DNA from 3 places in the Pectinatus frisingensis genome. Region 1 is predicted to be linked to each of the others. Evidence: riboswitches for the same ligand, from Rfam matches in the RefSeq annotation. Region 1 holds a riboswitch; each other region holds the start of a gene.
The links. A riboswitch is a leader RNA that binds a small molecule or an ion and turns the genes downstream of it on or off. The one in region 1 is predicted to bind cobalamin.
Positions count from the first base shown of each region.

Region 2: another riboswitch for cobalamin. It lies ahead of F8M42_RS01010 (sirohydrochlorin cobaltochelatase); the one in region 1 lies ahead of F8M42_RS08105 (methylmalonyl-CoA mutase family protein).
Region 3: another riboswitch for cobalamin. It lies ahead of F8M42_RS11600 (energy transducer TonB); the one in region 1 lies ahead of F8M42_RS08105 (methylmalonyl-CoA mutase family protein).

Region 1 is NZ_CP045424.1:1,728,548-1,734,413, reverse strand. It holds gene F8M42_RS08120 (phospholipase C) at 1-440, opposite strand, end outside; gene F8M42_RS08115 (chromate transporter) at 1,000-1,605, shown strand; gene F8M42_RS08110 (chromate transporter) at 1,602-2,114, shown strand; cobalamin riboswitch at 2,192-2,369, shown strand; gene F8M42_RS08105 (methylmalonyl-CoA mutase family protein) at 2,576-4,792, shown strand; gene scpA (methylmalonyl-CoA mutase) at 4,792-5,866, shown strand, end outside.
Region 2 is NZ_CP045424.1:213,402-219,267, forward strand. It holds gene F8M42_RS00985 (AtpZ/AtpI family protein) at 1-125, opposite strand, end outside; gene F8M42_RS00990 (hypothetical protein) at 254-718, shown strand; gene larC (nickel pincer cofactor biosynthesis protein LarC) at 817-2,001, opposite strand; gene F8M42_RS01000 (DedA family protein) at 2,027-2,620, opposite strand; gene F8M42_RS13550 (hypothetical protein) at 2,919-3,140, shown strand; gene F8M42_RS13555 (hypothetical protein) at 3,140-3,364, shown strand; cobalamin riboswitch at 3,431-3,615, shown strand; gene F8M42_RS01010 (sirohydrochlorin cobaltochelatase) at 3,878-4,873, shown strand; gene tnpA (IS200/IS605 family transposase) at 5,064-5,531, shown strand; gene cobI (precorrin-2 C(20)-methyltransferase) at 5,806-5,866, shown strand, end outside.
Region 3 is NZ_CP045424.1:2,471,565-2,477,430, forward strand. It holds gene leuB (3-isopropylmalate dehydrogenase) at 1-4, shown strand, start outside; gene F8M42_RS11590 (ExbD/TolR family protein) at 118-522, opposite strand; gene F8M42_RS11595 (MotA/TolQ/ExbB proton channel family protein) at 509-1,138, opposite strand; gene F8M42_RS11600 (energy transducer TonB) at 1,173-1,979, opposite strand; cobalamin riboswitch at 2,098-2,273, opposite strand; cobalamin riboswitch at 2,443-2,617, shown strand; gene F8M42_RS11605 (TonB-dependent receptor plug domain-containing protein) at 2,779-4,728, shown strand; gene F8M42_RS11610 (ABC transporter ATP-binding protein) at 4,918-5,775, shown strand; gene F8M42_RS11615 (apurinic/apyrimidinic endonuclease family protein) at 5,841-5,866, shown strand, end outside.

The sequences.
Region 1 (5,866 bases):
TAATTCATGACATCAGCATTTCCGTGTCCATCATATTGAATGAATTTGTCCATTAAACCACCGTTGAAAGATTTTTGTTCAGCGGTATAACCATGGTCGAAATCTTGGGTGTGGGCTTGTAAACGGCTAAAGCGTTTCGGATTTGCCTGATTGGGGTTGTGCGTTAATAATGCCGGAGTCAATCCATTAATTGCAGGAGTATCCGGTGATGCAAAAAATAATGGTTCATTCGATGTATTTTCAGCAAAAGGATATGTTCCAAAGTAGTGATCAAATGATTCATTTTCATCAAAAATAACAACTACATATTTAATAGGGGTGATATTGCGGGGTGCCGCTAAAACAGGCGGTTGGATTGATACACTTCCGGCAGCTATTAGTGAACTGAGCAGAAAAAATTGAGTAAATAGATTGGACTTTTTTGATTTTTTAATTAGCATTAATGAAATCCCTCCTAAAGATAAACCATTCCTGTTTATACTTAATTATGTACAAAATAATAAAAAACCATACTGGTAATGCTAAGCTTTTTCCATGATACAATACATTCCTATACATTAGTTTAAGATTTGGTTATTTTTTAGTAAAATATATGCATATGCGCTGACGTTTCGATTTTTGTCACACTGATAATCATACATGTTTTATCAGTTAGTATATAGCAGCAATGGGGATGATAATAATCTTTATAAAATCTTTACGCGTATATGTTTATGCATTATAATTAACCGGTATACTGCGCAATGAGGTGGATATGTCTGCTGGTGAAGTGGAGATTATTTAAAATCATGGCTGTTGCACGCAATTATTTTTATTCATAGATAAGTATTTTGCCAGTTCGCAGAAGTAAGAAGATCACATTGAGGTGTCTTTATGAGATTAATCTGTTCCTGCAGCAGTTCTATCATTTTGTTTGAAATGGTATAGAAAAAAAATTTTATCATTTAGTCTGGCAGATTATAAAAGATTTTTTGAGATATAACTGTAAAGGATGTTTATATGAAAAATATTAATAATTTTACTTTTTCCATGAGAAAACTTTTTTTTATTTGGTGCGGTATAGGTGTTACTTCATTCGGAGGGGGTGCTGTTACACAATTTTTAATACAGGACAAATTTATTTATAAATATCGATGGTTAACTGAAGATGAGTACACTACAATCGTTGGTATAGGCCAAATTACTCCAGGTATTAATATTTTGGCTTATACTATTTTAATTGGCAGAAAACTTGCCGGTTGGCGCGGCAGCATTGTATCAGTTTTAGGGCTTATTATTCCCAGCACGGCAATAACACTTGTTTTATCTGCGGTATATTTGAGTGTAAGCCGATACGCATTTGTTCAAGATGCCTTGAAATCGGTATTCGCATCTATTTTTGGTGTGTCTATAGTCACCAATTGGCGTAATATAAAACCTATTTTGTGTCGCGGCAGCAAAGAGGGAGCGCTACCGTTGTTATCTTTTTTGTTGATTATTATTGGAACTGTTATACTTTATCAATGTTTTGCCTTTTCCGTTATTTTTCTTTATTTTATAGGAAGTATGGCAGGAGTTGTTATTTACACTCTTATCATTAAGAAGAAACCGAGGCTGCCTAAATGATACATTGGAATTTATTTTTTTTTACTATATTAAAAGCAGTGTTATTTTCGACTGGTGGTTTTGGTCCATTGCCTTCTCTTCATACTGATTTTCTCATTAATGGCTGGGCAAATGAGCAACAATTTGCCGAGGCTATTGCTATTGGGCAAATTGCTCCCGGTCCAAATGGACTGTGGGTCGTCAGTCTTGCCAATTTATCAGGCGGAATGATTGGTGCTGTTTTAGGGACGGTTGCATTGATATTACCGCCATTTTGTATTCTTATTGTCAGAAAATTTTATACCCGCATAAAATTTTATTCTGCCACACAGGGAGTTCTCGACGGAATGGTGCTTGTAGTTTCTACTTTTAGTGTCATTGTGCTGGCAAATATATTTTTTAATAGTATTCCCAATATTTTTTTATTTTCCATCGTAGTTATAAGTGCCGTACTTGCCGCAACCAAAAGAGTACCTGCCAATTTTATCTTGATCGCATCCGCTGTTGCTGGTTTGCTGTTTCTTCATTGAACGTAGAAGATACTTTTCACTGCGAGTAGAATTTGATTGACAAATCGAATAAATAAAGTTAATATTAACATGAAAATAGAATATAGCTGGAAACAGGTGTCAGGAATGACTTAATAGGGAATTCGGTATAAAGCCGAAGCGGTCCCGCCACTGTATAGAAGAGTTTTTCAAAATATGTCACTGAAGCTGGTCTTTGGGAAGGCTTGAAAAACAATGATTCTGAGCCAGGAGAACTGCCTGTTTTAACATCACCGTTAGTGTCGTCGTTTAGTCGATGCTTATACCTGCGAGAGATAGGAAGGGAGATTTGATACTGTGAATATGAGTTGCATGGTAATTTTCTCCGGCTTTGTTATAGGCCGGTTTTTTATTTTCCAGAAAGACTTTATTGAAACAGATATTTTGTCTGTCCGCCTCTTGCGGGCAGATTTTTTGTTTGTCAGTAAAGAGGGAGGTTTCTAATGAACGAGGAAGAAAAAAATCAGTCTGAAGACAGTAATCTTGATTTGCAGGCCATATTGAAAAAATCTGACCAGCAAACACAGTTTCCTACTGTTCCACTCGATGAGTTTGTTCCACCTACGTATGAAGAATGGAAGCAAGCATGTATTACATTACTGAAAGGTGCACCCTTTGATAAAAAAATGTATACAAAAACATATGAGGGTATAACTTTTGAACCAATGTATACGAGAGCTATGACGGAAAATATTTTGCCAAAGGCATCTTTTCCGGGAATGGACGATTTTATGCGTGGAGCTCGGGTAAATGGTTATATAAATCAACCATGGGGCATAGCTCAGTCTTGTGATGAGAGTCTGCCTAGGGAGAATAATAAATTATTAAAACATGAAGTAGATCGAGGTTCAACTATTTATAATATACATCTTGATAACGCCACTATTTTAAATCAAGATGCCCAGCATGCCGCAAAAGTTGGGGATGAAGGCTGTAGTATCACAACGATTGATGATATGTATCAGCTATTAGACGGACTTGATTTGAAAAAATATGGTTTGTATATTTATGCGGGAGCTTCATCGCTACCAATGCTGTCAATGACGGCAGCGGCACTTAAGGCAGCTGGCAGACCGGTAAAGATGTTAAAAGGTTTTATCGGAGCAAATCCTTTAGGACAGTTGCTTGAGTCGGGAGAACTCTATACCTCATTAGACGAGTTATATGATGAAATGTATGCATGTGCTGTATGGGCGGGGAAAAATACACCGCAGCTGAGAACTATCATGGTGCGCAGCGATGTGTTTAGTCGCGGCGGTGCTAATGACGTGCAGGAAATAGCATATACATTGTCTATGGCGGTTTCTTATCTGCGGGCATTATTGGAACGTGGTTTGACTATAAAACAAGCTTCGGGACAGTTGTTCTTTGGTTTTTCAATGGGAGCAAACTTTTTTATGCAGATAGCAAAACTCCGGGCAGTTCGTCCCATTTGGGCCAGAATAGTAAAGGCTTTCGGTGGTGATGAAATTGATCAAAGAATGCATATTCATGCTCGCCCTGCATTGTTTTTCAAGACAGTTTATGATCCTTATGTAAATATGCTGAGAAATACTACTGAAATTTTTTCCGGAGTGGTTGGCGGGGTTGACTCATATGAAAATGCGCCGTTTGATGAACCAATAAGAAAGGGAGACGAATTTTCCCGTCGTATTGCCCGTAACGTGCAGATTATTTTGCAGGAAGAATTTGGTATGTTAAAGCCGATTGATCCGGCAGGTGGGTCGTGGGCAGTAGAAAGTCTTACGAAAGAAATAAAAGAAAAAATCTGGCATGAATTTCAGGCCGTGGAAGAAAAAGGCGGATTCCTCAAGGCTGCACAGGTAGGTTATCTTCAGGAAGAAATTGGCAAAATATTGCAGGCCAGATTTAAAAATTCTGAGTATAGAAAAGATCGCATAGTCGGTAATAATATGTATCCTAATTTGACGGAAGAACTGATCGATAAACGCAGTGAGGATGCCGATGAACTGAAAAAACAGCGTATGAATGATATTGGAGCTTATTTAAGTGACATAGATGGAATATTTGAACAGGAATGCATCAGTAAAATTACCACAGCAGATTGGAATGAATTGACGGAAACGGTGATTGAGGCGATAAAAACCGGAGCAACAATTGGAGAAATACGCAAAACATTAAATACACGGCAACAGAAAAACAGTGCTGTTAGATCCACAGTTGAAGCGATACTGCCGCATCGCTGGAGTGAACATTATGAAGCTTTGCGTATGATTACTGAAAAATATGTCGCAGAAAAAAATGATAATGCAAAAATATTTCTTGCTAATATGGGGCCTATACCACAGCATAAGGCCAGAGCAGAATTTTCCACTAGCTTTTTGCAAGTAGGAGGATTCGAAGTATTAAGCAATAATGGCTTCAAGACAATCGATGAATCTGTTGAGGCTGCACAAAAATCCGGTGCGGATGCAGTTGTAATTTGTTCAACTGATAAGACTTATCCGGATATTGTACCGGAATTGGCACCAAAATTAAGAAAAGCTCTGCCGAAAGCAGTAATTTACCTGGCAGGAGCAGCTCCGAAAGATTTGGAAACTGTTTATCACGAAGCCGGAGTTGATGATTTCATTTCAGTCAAGGCTAATTGCTATAAAATTTTGCAATTTTTGCAAAGAAAGAAAGGAATGATTGATTAATGGCTTTCATAAATCCTGATTTTAGCAAAATGGGCCTAGGCGATGCACCGACACATTCAAAACAGGAATGGATGAAAAGGATAGAACAGGAAGTCGGTATGGATTATGATAAAATCACCGGCCGGACAATGGAACATATTCCAATAAAACCAATTTATAATTTTGATGAATATGAACATATGAACCATTTGGATTTTGCCAGTGGTATACCGCCTTGCCTGCGTGGTCCTTATTCCACGATGTATGTATTTCGTCCTTGGACGGTACGTCAATATGCAGGATTTTCTACGGCAGAAGAATCCAATGCTTTTTATCGCCGTAATTTGGCTGCAGGACAAAAAGGCTTGTCAATAGCATTTGATTTACCGACACATCGCGGGTACGATTCTGATAATCCACGTGTATTAGGTGATGTTGGTAAAGCCGGTGTTGCGATTGATTCTATCTTGGATATGCGTATTTTGTTTAGCGGTATACCGCTTGATCAGATGTCTGTATCAATGACAATGAATGGTGCTGTATTGCCGATAATGGCATTTTATATATTGTCCGGTGAAGAACAGGGAGTAGATAAAAGTGTTATGGCCGGTACTATTCAAAATGATATTTTAAAAGAATTTATGGTACGTAATACTTATATATATCCACCAGAAATGTCAATGCGTATAATAGGTGATATTTTTGAATATACGACAAAATATATGCCTAAATTTAATAGTATATCAATTTCCGGTTATCACATGCAGGAAGCTGGGGCAACAGCGGATATAGAACTTGGCTATACATTGGCTGACGGACTTGAGTATATTCGTACCGGTGTAGGAGCAGGGTTACCAATAGATGCTTTTGCCAAACGTTTATCGTTCTTCTGGGCAATAGGGAAAAATTATTTTATGGAAGTGGCAAAGATGCGTGCGGCACGTGTTCTTTGGGCTAAGATAGTGAAATCTTTTGGCGCGGAGAATAATAAATCTATGGCACTTCGTACGCATTGCCAGACTTCAGGCTGGTCGCTGACGGCACAAGATCCGTTTAATAATATCGCCCGTACCTGTATGGAAGCGATGGGGGCGG
Region 2 (5,866 bases), 1.4 Mb from region 1:
ATTCTATAACCGATAAAAGAAAATATGCCAATAATAATAACAAAGGTTATTCCCAAGCTGCCGACCTGCCCAAATATTTGCAGAGAATTTTTTTCCTTTGGATCGCCATTAATTTTTTTATTCATAATTATCACCGGATATATTTTAGCATACATAATGGATATATGATATAATTGAAATATATATTTAGTGGCAAGGGCTTTTGGTAAATAGACTGGGCCATCGTCATTGATTGGAAAGGGGCAGACGATGAATGACTAAGCGGATAATGATTTTCACCTTAGTATTATGTGTATTGTTTTCTACGATTGTTTTGGCGCAGGCAGAAACTGAAGATACTCAGGATAGCTGGGTACCGATTGAACTGGGTAAGGGCAATGATGATGTGTTTTATTTTGATAAGACATCGCTGCATTATGATGTTGATAAAAATGGTAAGGTAAATAAAAATATAATCAATTATAGGGAAAAAAAGGTGAATAGAAATTCCGCTACTTTGGATGAGGGATTTTACAGTATTACTGATTGTAAAATAGATTTGGTAAATCAGGCATTGCTGCTTGGTAAGCAGACTTTTTATAAAAGCAATGGTGAAAAACGCTGGAGTGAGACACCGACATATCTCGTATGGTATTCTGTGCAGCCGGGAACCATGGGGGGAACACGTTACGCGGCAGTTGCTGCGTATGCGGCTGATCATAGTGATCAAATAAAGTAAAAACTTTATATAATGCCTATAAATAGTTATGCCTCTTAAAAGCGGATTTAAAATCTGACTTTAAGAGGCATATTTTTAATTATGATACAAATATAAGTTTATTTGCGATTGTCGGCCAGATAGTAAGCAATCCGCAAGGCTTCGTGCTGTACTTCTCTGATGGGAACATTTTTCTTTTTGGCTAAAGCGCGGCAATCCTCATATTCAGCGGAAATATTGCTTATTTTTCCGTTATAGTAAGCTATTTTGCAATGAATCTGACCATAAGCCGTGGAGACAAGTTTGATTTTTCGATTTAAAGCAGCTCGTTTTATTTTACTTATGCGTAGTCCCAATGTCGTGCTTTCACGAAAAATGATTTCGCTGGCAGCCGTATAATTTTTTTGTGCGGTTAAGACGGAAAACATCTGACCGGGACGATTCTTTTTCATGATAATCGGCGTTATCCAAACATCGAGAACACCGGCTTTAAATAGACGTTCCGAAATGTAATTGAAAACTTGCGGATTCATATCATCCACATTAGTTTCTAAGAGCAGTAAATCTTCGACAGCAGGATTACTATCAAATTCTTTTAAGTACAAACGCAGTACATTAGGCTGTGACAGATCCCAACTGCCGGCGCCATAAGCTATTTTGTCATAAGAAAAATCATCATAAGAAGATTTTTCCTGAGCCAGTGTTTTTAAAACAGCGGCCCCGGTTGGTGTAACCAGTTCCTTTTCTGCCAGACCATTTTTTATCGTGAAGTTTTTTAATAGCTCGGCAGTGGCCGGAGCCGGTATTGGCATTTGTCCATGGGCACAGTCGACAAAACCTTTACCGGTATAAATATTGCTGACAAAAATATTTTTGACATTAAAATATTCAAGACAAATTGCAATTCCGGCAATATCAATTATGGCATCAACAGCACCAATTTCGTGAAAATGGATTTCTTCTATTGATGTTCCATGGATTTTAGCTTCAGCTTCAGCAAGATTGTGAAAAATTTCCATACTGGTATGTTGGATGTCTTGGCTTAAACCTGAATTGGTAAAAATTGTTTGTATATCCGATAGGGTACGTATATGTAACTGTGGTGTATTTAATGTTACATTGAAATAGGTAGCTGTTATCCCCTTTTTATTGGTCGGTTTCATAATAAGTGAATATTCATCAGGAGAAATAATTTTTTCCAACTGATTTTTTAAATAATCATAAGGTAAGCCGGCATCAAGAAAGGCACCGATGAGCATATTGCCGCTTATGCCCGAAAAACAATCAAGATATATCGTTTTCATCGAATCACTCCATGCAATAAATTATTTATCTTCTTTTATGGCGAATATAAAGGCCAATAACAATTAAAGCAATGATTATACATATTGCTATGCTGAATTCATGCCCGACTGACAGCATCTTCTGCCAATTGTCACCCAGCATTTTTCCAATATAGACGATTAGGATGGTCCACGGTAAAGAACCAGCAAAAGTAAAAATAATGAATTTTTTTATATTTACACCGGCAAAACCGGCGGGCAGTGAAATAAAAGTACGTACTACAGGAAACATCCTGCTGAAGAAAACAGCTTTGACTCCGTACTTATCGAACCAATTTTGGGCGATATCAATATGACGCTTTTTCATGAAAAAATATTTACCATATTTATTGATAAAGGGGCGTCCACCTAAAAACCCAATATAATATGTCAGTATAGAACCGGTCATGCCGCCGATTATACCTGCGATGACAGCTTCGCTGAAATCCATTTTACCTATAGATATCAGGTAGCCGGCAAAACCTAAAATCAATTCGCTGGGAATAGGAATACAGGCATTTTCTAACGCCATGAGCAAAGCTATTGCAATATATCCCCAAGTGGAAATAAATTCTAAAAACAAGGCAGAGTATTGTTCCATTTTAACAGTTCCTTTTAGTTTAAGTTATGGGATTTTGTTTAAACAATAAGATTACAGACACTGCTGAATATTAGTAAAAAATAAAAATCACTTCACAAATAGAATTCAATTAATTTTAAATCTATATTAGCAATTATACAATATTTTGTGCTTTACCTCTAGCGGTGGATTTAAAATATAGAAAAAGTAGCAGCTAAGATGCATTTAAATTTTATAATAACCGTAAGTGTAAATATTAACAGCCACTGCGTCCGTGGTATAATATTTAGTAAATATTTTACAAATAGGAGGATTGGTTATGCATTTGAAAAAAATGGCAGTAGTCGCAGTCGTTTGCCTTACGATATTAACAGCAACGGTAGGGACTACACAGGCATTTAATTTTGGCAGTATATTGGGTGATGCGCTTAAAGTTGGCGGTATATCCATATTGGTAGACAAGTTTTCTATACCATTGAATTCAGCAATAAATAATTTGCTCGGACAACATGGAATGGGACCTCGTATGCTACAAAAGTAGTGCCGATAATTTCAATAGGTAACGGTTCTTATGTGGGAGCTGCGCAAGTTACCGGACCGCAGGAGGCAATCGATAGGACCCAGGCGGTATTGCTGATTGAGGGCAGTTTTAGTGACGAACGATTTAGACTAAAAGGACTTATTCCCGTAAATGCAAAAAGTATCAGCAATGTTTCCCGTGTACAGGGAGTTGGAGTTTCAGCGCAGATTGATGTGAAGATATAATAGCAAAAATATCTGATATAATTATTGACAATAGACGTGATTAATTGTATTATAAGTAACGATAAAATTAATATCAGTGAAACAGGTGTCCATACGGACTTAATGGAGAAGTTGGTTTAAGCCAACGCGGTCCCGCCACTGTAATGAGGAGCAATTCTGTAATATGTCACTGTGACAGTTTAAGCTGCATGGGAAGGCACAGAAACGTGATGATTCAAAGCCAGGAGAACTGCCTGTTTGTCGATCACCGTAACACAGTAATGATTTATATCCATAAGGCAGACTTATTGTTTGCACTTAGGATAAGCTGCCTATATGGTTTTACTGTGTTTTTACCCACGAGCGATGGGAAGGTGGTATTTTCGGACATACTCGATACGATCTTGTCTGATGATACCCTTCATTGCATCTTGGTGAAGGGTTTTATTTTGCAAAATTATATTTTGCCCGGATAGATGACAAACACTGAATAGGTTTATTGTAATTAACAAAAATTTAGGAGGGCTTTGTCAAATGAAAATCAGTTGGAAAAAAATGTTGGTCGCTTCAATGGCATGTGCGACATTAACAGGTTTTATGACTACTTCTTATGCCAGTTATAAATTAAATCCTGAGGTTACGGATGCGACACCGGCATTGAAACAGGCAGCTGAAATTGGGCTTCGTACTTATAATAATCCACAGATGGCCAATGTACAGAATAAAGATGCAATTTTAGTTATGAGTTTTGGTACTACTTTTAAGGATTCACGTGAAAAAACTATAGAAAAAACTGTCCAGGAAATCCAGGCAGCGCATCCTGACACGAAAGTTATTCTGTCATTTACATCGCATATTATCATTGATAGAATAAAAGCTAAGGAAGGCATCACAATTCCTACGCCGGAAGATGCCCTAAAGGATTTGAAAGCACAAGGGTATACTCGTGTGGCTATCGCATCACTTGATGTTATTCCGGGGATGGAATATGCTTATGATTCGGCAGTATTTGATTTGTATAAAAAAGATTTCAAAAAAATGACGCTCGGCACATCGGCTATGTATTGGATGGGACAGGAAAATCAGCGCGATGATATCAATGAATTTTTAAAGGCCTTTTCTACGCAATTTCCTAAAGTAGGCAAGGATGAAGCTATATTGGTTATGGCTCATGGAACACCGGATCCAAGTAATGCCTATTATGCGGTAATACAAGATCGCATTGATTCACTGAAATTGAAAAATGTTTATCTTTATACAGTGGAAGGCTGGCCAAATCTTGAAACTATAATTCCTCAGCTGAAACAAAAGGGTATCAAAAAGGTAACATTGATGCCAATGATGATGGTAGCAGGGGATCATGCTAATAATGATATGGCTGGCGCAGAACCGCAGTCACATAAATCAATTCTTGAAAAAGCAGGTTTTAAAGTCGATACATATATCCATGGCCTTGGTGAAAATGCAGCTGTTCGTAATATCTTTGTGGAACGTGCCAACGAAGCATGGAATGCTTTGGAAGCAAAATAATTTACTATTTGCATATAATCTTATCCGGCAGGCTACTTGCCCGCTGGATAAGATTCTTTAATAACTGTTCAAAATAATCCACCGGCTCAGCCGGCGGAATCGAAGGTTTTGACTTTAGTCGAAAAAAAGTCCCTGTTATAATAAATGCAGGTCTAGCCAACCGCATAAAAATAACAGGGAGGACTTTATCATGAAAGATAAAGATATACAAAGTTTAGAACATACAAAGTGGAGATGTCAATATCATATAGTATTTTCACCAAAATATCGTCGAATGGAAATTTATGGAGAATTGAAAAAAGATATAGGATGGATATTAAGAAAACTGTGTGAGGATAAAGGTGTTGAAATTATAGAAGCAGAAGCTTGTCCAGATCATATACATTTATTGTTGAGTATTCCCCCAAAGTATAGTGTTTCAAGTTTTATGGGATATTTAAAGGGGAAAAGCAGTTTGATGATATTTGATAGGCACGCAAATTTAAAATATAAGTATGGAAGCAGAACCTTTTGGTCAAGAGGATATTTTGTAGATACAGTAGGAAGAAATAAGAAGCAGATAGAGAATTACATTAGAAATCAGTTACAACAAGATCAAATAACAGATCAGATAAGTTTAAGGGAATTTGTAGACCCGTTTACGGGTAGCAAGAAGTAAAAGGCAAAAAAAAACCCCTTTAGGGGTCGCTCGAAAAAGAAAAACGTTGGTTAGACCTTTCGGACGCCCCTTGAGGGGCTTATGTTAGTAATATGCCCTTCCAGGGCTAGAACAAGCCTCCAGTTTACTGGAGGTCATGACTTTATCAATAATTTATTCAATACCATGCTGACAATATGCGGGAAAACTATCAAAATTTTGCTTTTAGTGGTAAAGGTATTGTATAATCTAAAATTGTATGTGAAAAATTAATTGATTTTGAGGAGAATATTTAATGACTGGTATTTTTTATGGCATAGGCGTTGGTCCGGGTGACCCTGAATTATTGACGATGA
Region 3 (5,866 bases), 740 kb from region 1:
ATAAAAATATATTCTCACAAAAATAGACTGCCCTCCATAAGTTAAATTTTAAAATCTAATTTATGGAGGGCAATTTTTAACTATATTTCAAAAGCAAATGTATATTTTTATTTTGAATTATTTTGCATCCGAAGCCAGACCAAAACGGGTTATCCCGGCGCCCTTAAGCTTGTCGAGCAATCCCATAAGCTGATCATAATTCATATCCTTATCCGCACGTATCACAACAGCGAAATTAGGATTTTGCTGCTTTGCCTTTTGTGCTTGTGCCAACAAATCTTTTTCGGTAATACGCTTATCCTCCAGATAAAGCGAACCATCTTTTTTTATTGTCACCAGATAATTCACTCGTGCCTGCATCTCAGCATTTTCGGTTTTGGGCATATTCACCGGCACTGTCTTGATATTCACCATATACAACGTACTAAGCATAAAAAATACCAATAAAAAAAACATTATATCGATCATCGGTATAATCATTACTTCCGGTTTAGAAAAAGAACGGCGATTACGCAGACGCATCGGAATCACCTCTGTTGCGATATGCTTCTACCAATGAGAAAGACTGCTCCATATCGGTTACGATATTATCCACACGCTGCGTAAAATATGCATGAATAATCAATGATACCACAGCCACGCATAACCCCATCGCTGTCGCGATTAAAGCTTCACCTACGCCGCCGGTTATCGCATGCGCCTGGCCTTCCTGAACATTAAAAATACTGAAAGCCGATATCATGCCACTGATAGTTCCCAAAAGTCCAAGCAGCGGCGCCATTGTTACTATTACATTAAGATAATAAAGACGCGATCGAAATTTAGCCAGGGAAATTCCTGATTGGATTTCAAAGAAAGCTGCAATATTAAAATTATTATCGGTTCTCGTCATTCCGGAATGCAAAAGCATTGCCAAATCACCCTTTGTTTGTGCAGCCAGTTTCTTAGCTTCCTCAATCTTATTATTAACCATCAGCCGATAAAAATTATCGGCAAATTTTCTTCCTGAGTCAGCCTTAGAAAAATAAAATACCCTTTCAATGGCAATTGAAATAACAAAAATCGAACATAAGAGCAGTATATACATGACGAATCCGCCCTTATGAAAATAACCGACACCCTGCATAATAAAATCCATAAATATCCCCCTCATAGTTGCCTTTTCAGATGCATTAATGCAAACGAAAAGTAATTGGCTGTGTATAATAGGATTGCACTGATTCGTTATAAGCATTAAGCCCGGGTGAAAAAGTAAATTGTCTGCCCGCTGCCAAAGCCGCCTGTTCAAATTCTCTTTGTCCTGACGACCCCACAATAGTTACACTAGCCACACTGCCATCTGTATTTACAACAAACTGCAATACAACATAGCCTTCTTCATCCGCTTCACGCATGTCTTCCGGATAATACGGTTTCGGTGTATACTGCGGCCTGGGCGGAACGGTGACTTTCAATCTGCTTTCATCATCTCCGGAACCACTGCCATTACCGCTGCCGGAACCATCACCGGAACCATTGCCAGTTCCATTACCAGAACCACTGCCAGAACCGGATCCGCTGCCAGTTCCAGTTCCATTGCCGGTTCCTGCCCCACTGCCAACAGCAATACCTGTTGAACTACTGGGGCCATTACCGGCGCCAATCGTACCTTCTGTATGTTTAAGCAGTTTTTCCTTTTGGAAATTATTATCAGTCTCCTCTTTTTTTACAGTTTTATCAATTTTGTCCGCATCATTATTTGACAAGACTATATCACTGCTGGAAAAAGAAGCTTCCCCGCCACCGCTGACACCACCGCCGCCGCTATTTCCACCGCCGGCTGCCCCATCACTATCATCAATAGTATAGATATCATCATCTGTGGCATAAACATGGTGCAAATTCGAAAAGAAACCTCCGAATGCTAATAGCATAAATAAAATAACATGTATTGTCAATGACCATAACAGGCCTGTTTTACGATATTTTGTTACCCGCATACAGATTCCCCCAACTGAAAAAAGCACACTCCCAAAGGAATATGCTTTTTAAAGGCAAAATCTATACTGAATTTATTGCTGCCCAAAAATAATCCCCTCCCTATCACTCGCAGGTTAGATGGTGATCTTCAAACAGGCAGTTCTTCTGGCTCTGGATCATTACCACGTTGCGCCTTCCCAGTTTCCCAGTGACTTTAATTACAACATGATTTCCCTTTACAGCGGCGTGACCGCAGCGGCGTATTACCGCACTTCTCTATTAAGCGTATCCGCACCTGTTCACTATATTTTATTATTAAATAATTATAGTTTATATACAAACCTATATTACATGATATAAAGCTTTGCTCTCCTTGTCAAGAGCGAAGCCTCATATCAAATATTGATATTGTAAATCATATTATTGATAGCAGCTATTGATTTTTACTTTATTATATTATAATATAAAAGTGTTTCAGAAAAATTTCATATTTCAGGAATGAGTGTCCTATGGGACTTAATAGAAAAACCGGTATGAAGCCGGTACGGTCACGCCGCTGTAACAGGGAGCAAAACCAAAAATGTCATTGGAGAAATCCGAGAAGGCTGGTCTAGCGATGAACTGAAGTCAGAAGAACTGCTTATTCAACAGTCACCATTAAAACCTGCGAGTGATAGGGAGGGGAATTAAGTGCAATCTTGTTGTACACTATTCACTGGCTTTTCAAGCCAGCTTTTGTTGTGTTTAAGGCTATTTTCTCACTGGGAATAGCCTTATTTTTTTGCAAATTTAAATTTTTTTATTGTAGGGGGAAAAAAATTGAAAAAAAGTTTTATATTTTTAACTACTGTTTGCGCTATAAACAGTTTTTATCCAAATGCTTATGCTGACACAGCTGCCGATAGCAGTGCTGATGACAACGCTGCTCCGGCAGTTACATTAGAAAACATGAGTGTAACTGCCTTGCGTTATCACAAGAAAAATATTGACATTCCCGCTGACACAGAAACTTTGACAGCTCAGCAACTGGCTAATACTGGTGCAAATAATTTGCAGGAAGCACTCAAATATACTGCAGGTATCGTTTACTTAGATTATGGACCCGGTGGCAACAGCATGGGTAACATGCGCTCAAAGATACTGATTCGCGGTTCAGAAGCATTGATACTGGTCAACGGTGCTCCACTCAATATAAGAGGCTCATATAATTTATCAGACATTCCTCTGGATGATGTGGATCGTGTAGAAATAGTACGCGGCGGTGGTTCTGTTTTATATGGCAGTGATGCAGTGGGCGGTGTCATAAATATTATTACCAAAAAACAGCGAAACAACTCTGTTAAAACCAGCTGGGGCAATATGGGCCAGCAAGAACACAGTATTAATATACAACAAGATAAATTAGGAATTGGGTACAATTATCAAAAATGGGGACATATAAACAATATTGCTTCTAACGACAAAGAATTTAATGGCTCAGAAAAAAATAATATGTCCTTAAATTACACCATTGATGATAACTGGTCACTATTTTACAACCACAACAATTCTCGTGTGGGATATTTCACTCCATTAGTAGGTAAAGGTGCAAAAAATCAAACCGATAATTATGATACAACCCGTGATTTTTTTCAAATAAATTATAAAAATAACGGCCTGTCAGGTAATTTTTATTACAACGGACGCCGTCATAATTCAAAATCATTTTACAATAAATCCGCCAAGGGTATAATCGGTTATGAAGCTGATGACAGCAAAGAATCCAATTATAATATGGGACTTGATGTAAATAAAAAATGGCAGTTCATAAATGACAATCTGTTGTTTGGTCTGAGTTACCAAAAAGAAAAATATAGTAAGACAGAGCATGATTTCTTTTCTGTACCCGGCAGCTCATCTCTTTCTCAAAATTACTATAATATTTCCCGGAACAATTATTCTGCCTACGGCCAATGGGAGCACAAACTGAGTAATAGTGATACTTTACTTTTAAGCGGCCGGGAATCATGGACTGCCGGTGGCCCTGATAAACAAAACTTTACAAATTTCAGCGGTCAAAGTCAATTCATCCATAAATTAAATTCTAATGAAAGTATATACATCAGCGCGGGGCAATCTTTTAAAATGCCAACTTTAAACCAATCCGGCAATACCCTGGCCGGTACTGCTGACCTTAAACCACAAAAAGGATTGCATTATGAAATCGGTTGGAAAAAGACACAAGGAATCCACAATTGGCAGACTGTATTATTCCACCAAAATATAAAAGATAACATTACTGCCACCATCGGTACCTCCAAGGTCACTTATTCCAATGAAGATGCCCGTAATACCGGTATCGAAATAACCGATATCATCAAGGGAAATGGTGGCTGGAATTACAACTGGGGAATTGTCTTTAGCAATCCGGAAAACAATCCCAAAGGTACCAATGCCATGGGACGGGCTTTACGTGGAACCTGGGCACGCGAATACGGCAGATGGCAGCTTAACGGCGGAACAAATTATCATAAAGATAAAATTACTGCCGGAATAAATGCCGTCTATTTATTTGAGCGGGTAAATTCACCTGATAATGCTTATCCTACTGACTGCAAGCCATATTTATTAACTAATTTCAACTTTAAATATGCGTTTGATTCCAATCAGACTGCCACTCTCACCATAAATAATATTCTCGACCGAGATGATATCGTAACACATTCAGCTTCCACTCCTTACTATTCCACACCGATAAATTTTATGATCGGTTACGAAATGAATTTCTAACTAATAACTGCCAATTATTTATAACCTTTTCAGCGGAGGATTTCATTACAATGAAACTGTTCCCGGACGCACATACAATATAAATCCGTACTGTAATTTTTCTAAATTTTGCACTTTATCGCAATGTGTGCTATATTGCAGTAAATAAAAAGATCAGACATTAATATAATTTCTTAAAGGATTTACAGCATGAATACAATTATTGATATTAAAAATTTAAGTATCGGATATAGTAATCGACAAATAATAAAAAATATTAATATAACCGTTTCCCCCGGTGAAATTATTGGCATAATCGGCTGTAATGGATCTGGTAAAAGCACCTTATTAAAAACTCTGCGTGGATTACTGCCATCACAAAAAGGCACAATCAAATATTTTGGTTCCGATATAAGCAATTTTACAGAAAAACAAATGGCTCGAATGGTTGCTTATCTGCAGCAAAATATTAATATAGATTTCGGTTATACAGGCAGGGATATTGTTCTCTTAGGTCGCTATCCTTATCTTAAATGGTGGCAAAAAGAAAATATGTATGATGAAGATCTTGCAACGGAATGTATGTCCTATACAGGGACAGCTGATCTGGCCGATGTTCCCATCAGTGAAATATCCGGTGGACAAAGGCAGCGTATTCTACTGGCAAAGGTACTGGCACAACAAACCCCATTGCTGTTTTTAGATGAACCGACAGCCGGTCTTGATATGGTTTATCAGGAAGAAATTTTTCGTCTCACCAAAGAATTGGCACAGATGGGAAAAACAATCTTAATGGTTGTCCACGAATTGAGCCTGGCCGCAAAATATTGCAGCCGTCTTTTATTACTGGGTAAAGGACAAATCATTGCCGATGGAAATGCTGAACAGGTCTTTACCGAACCATTGCTGGGATATGCCTACAATGCCGCTGTACAGATAATAAGAAATCCTATCAGCGGCAATTGGGAAATCTCTACCAGAATAGATACCGATGCCCGAAAAAAAGGACAGCAGTTATTATCCAAAATATGTCCTTCCCATACTATGGGAATCACACCTAAAAAATGACTTTGAGGCTGCTTTAATCTTGACAATATATGTACTATATGGTTTATATTAATGCGGTGACTATTATGAAAAATTTAATAAATTATTGTGC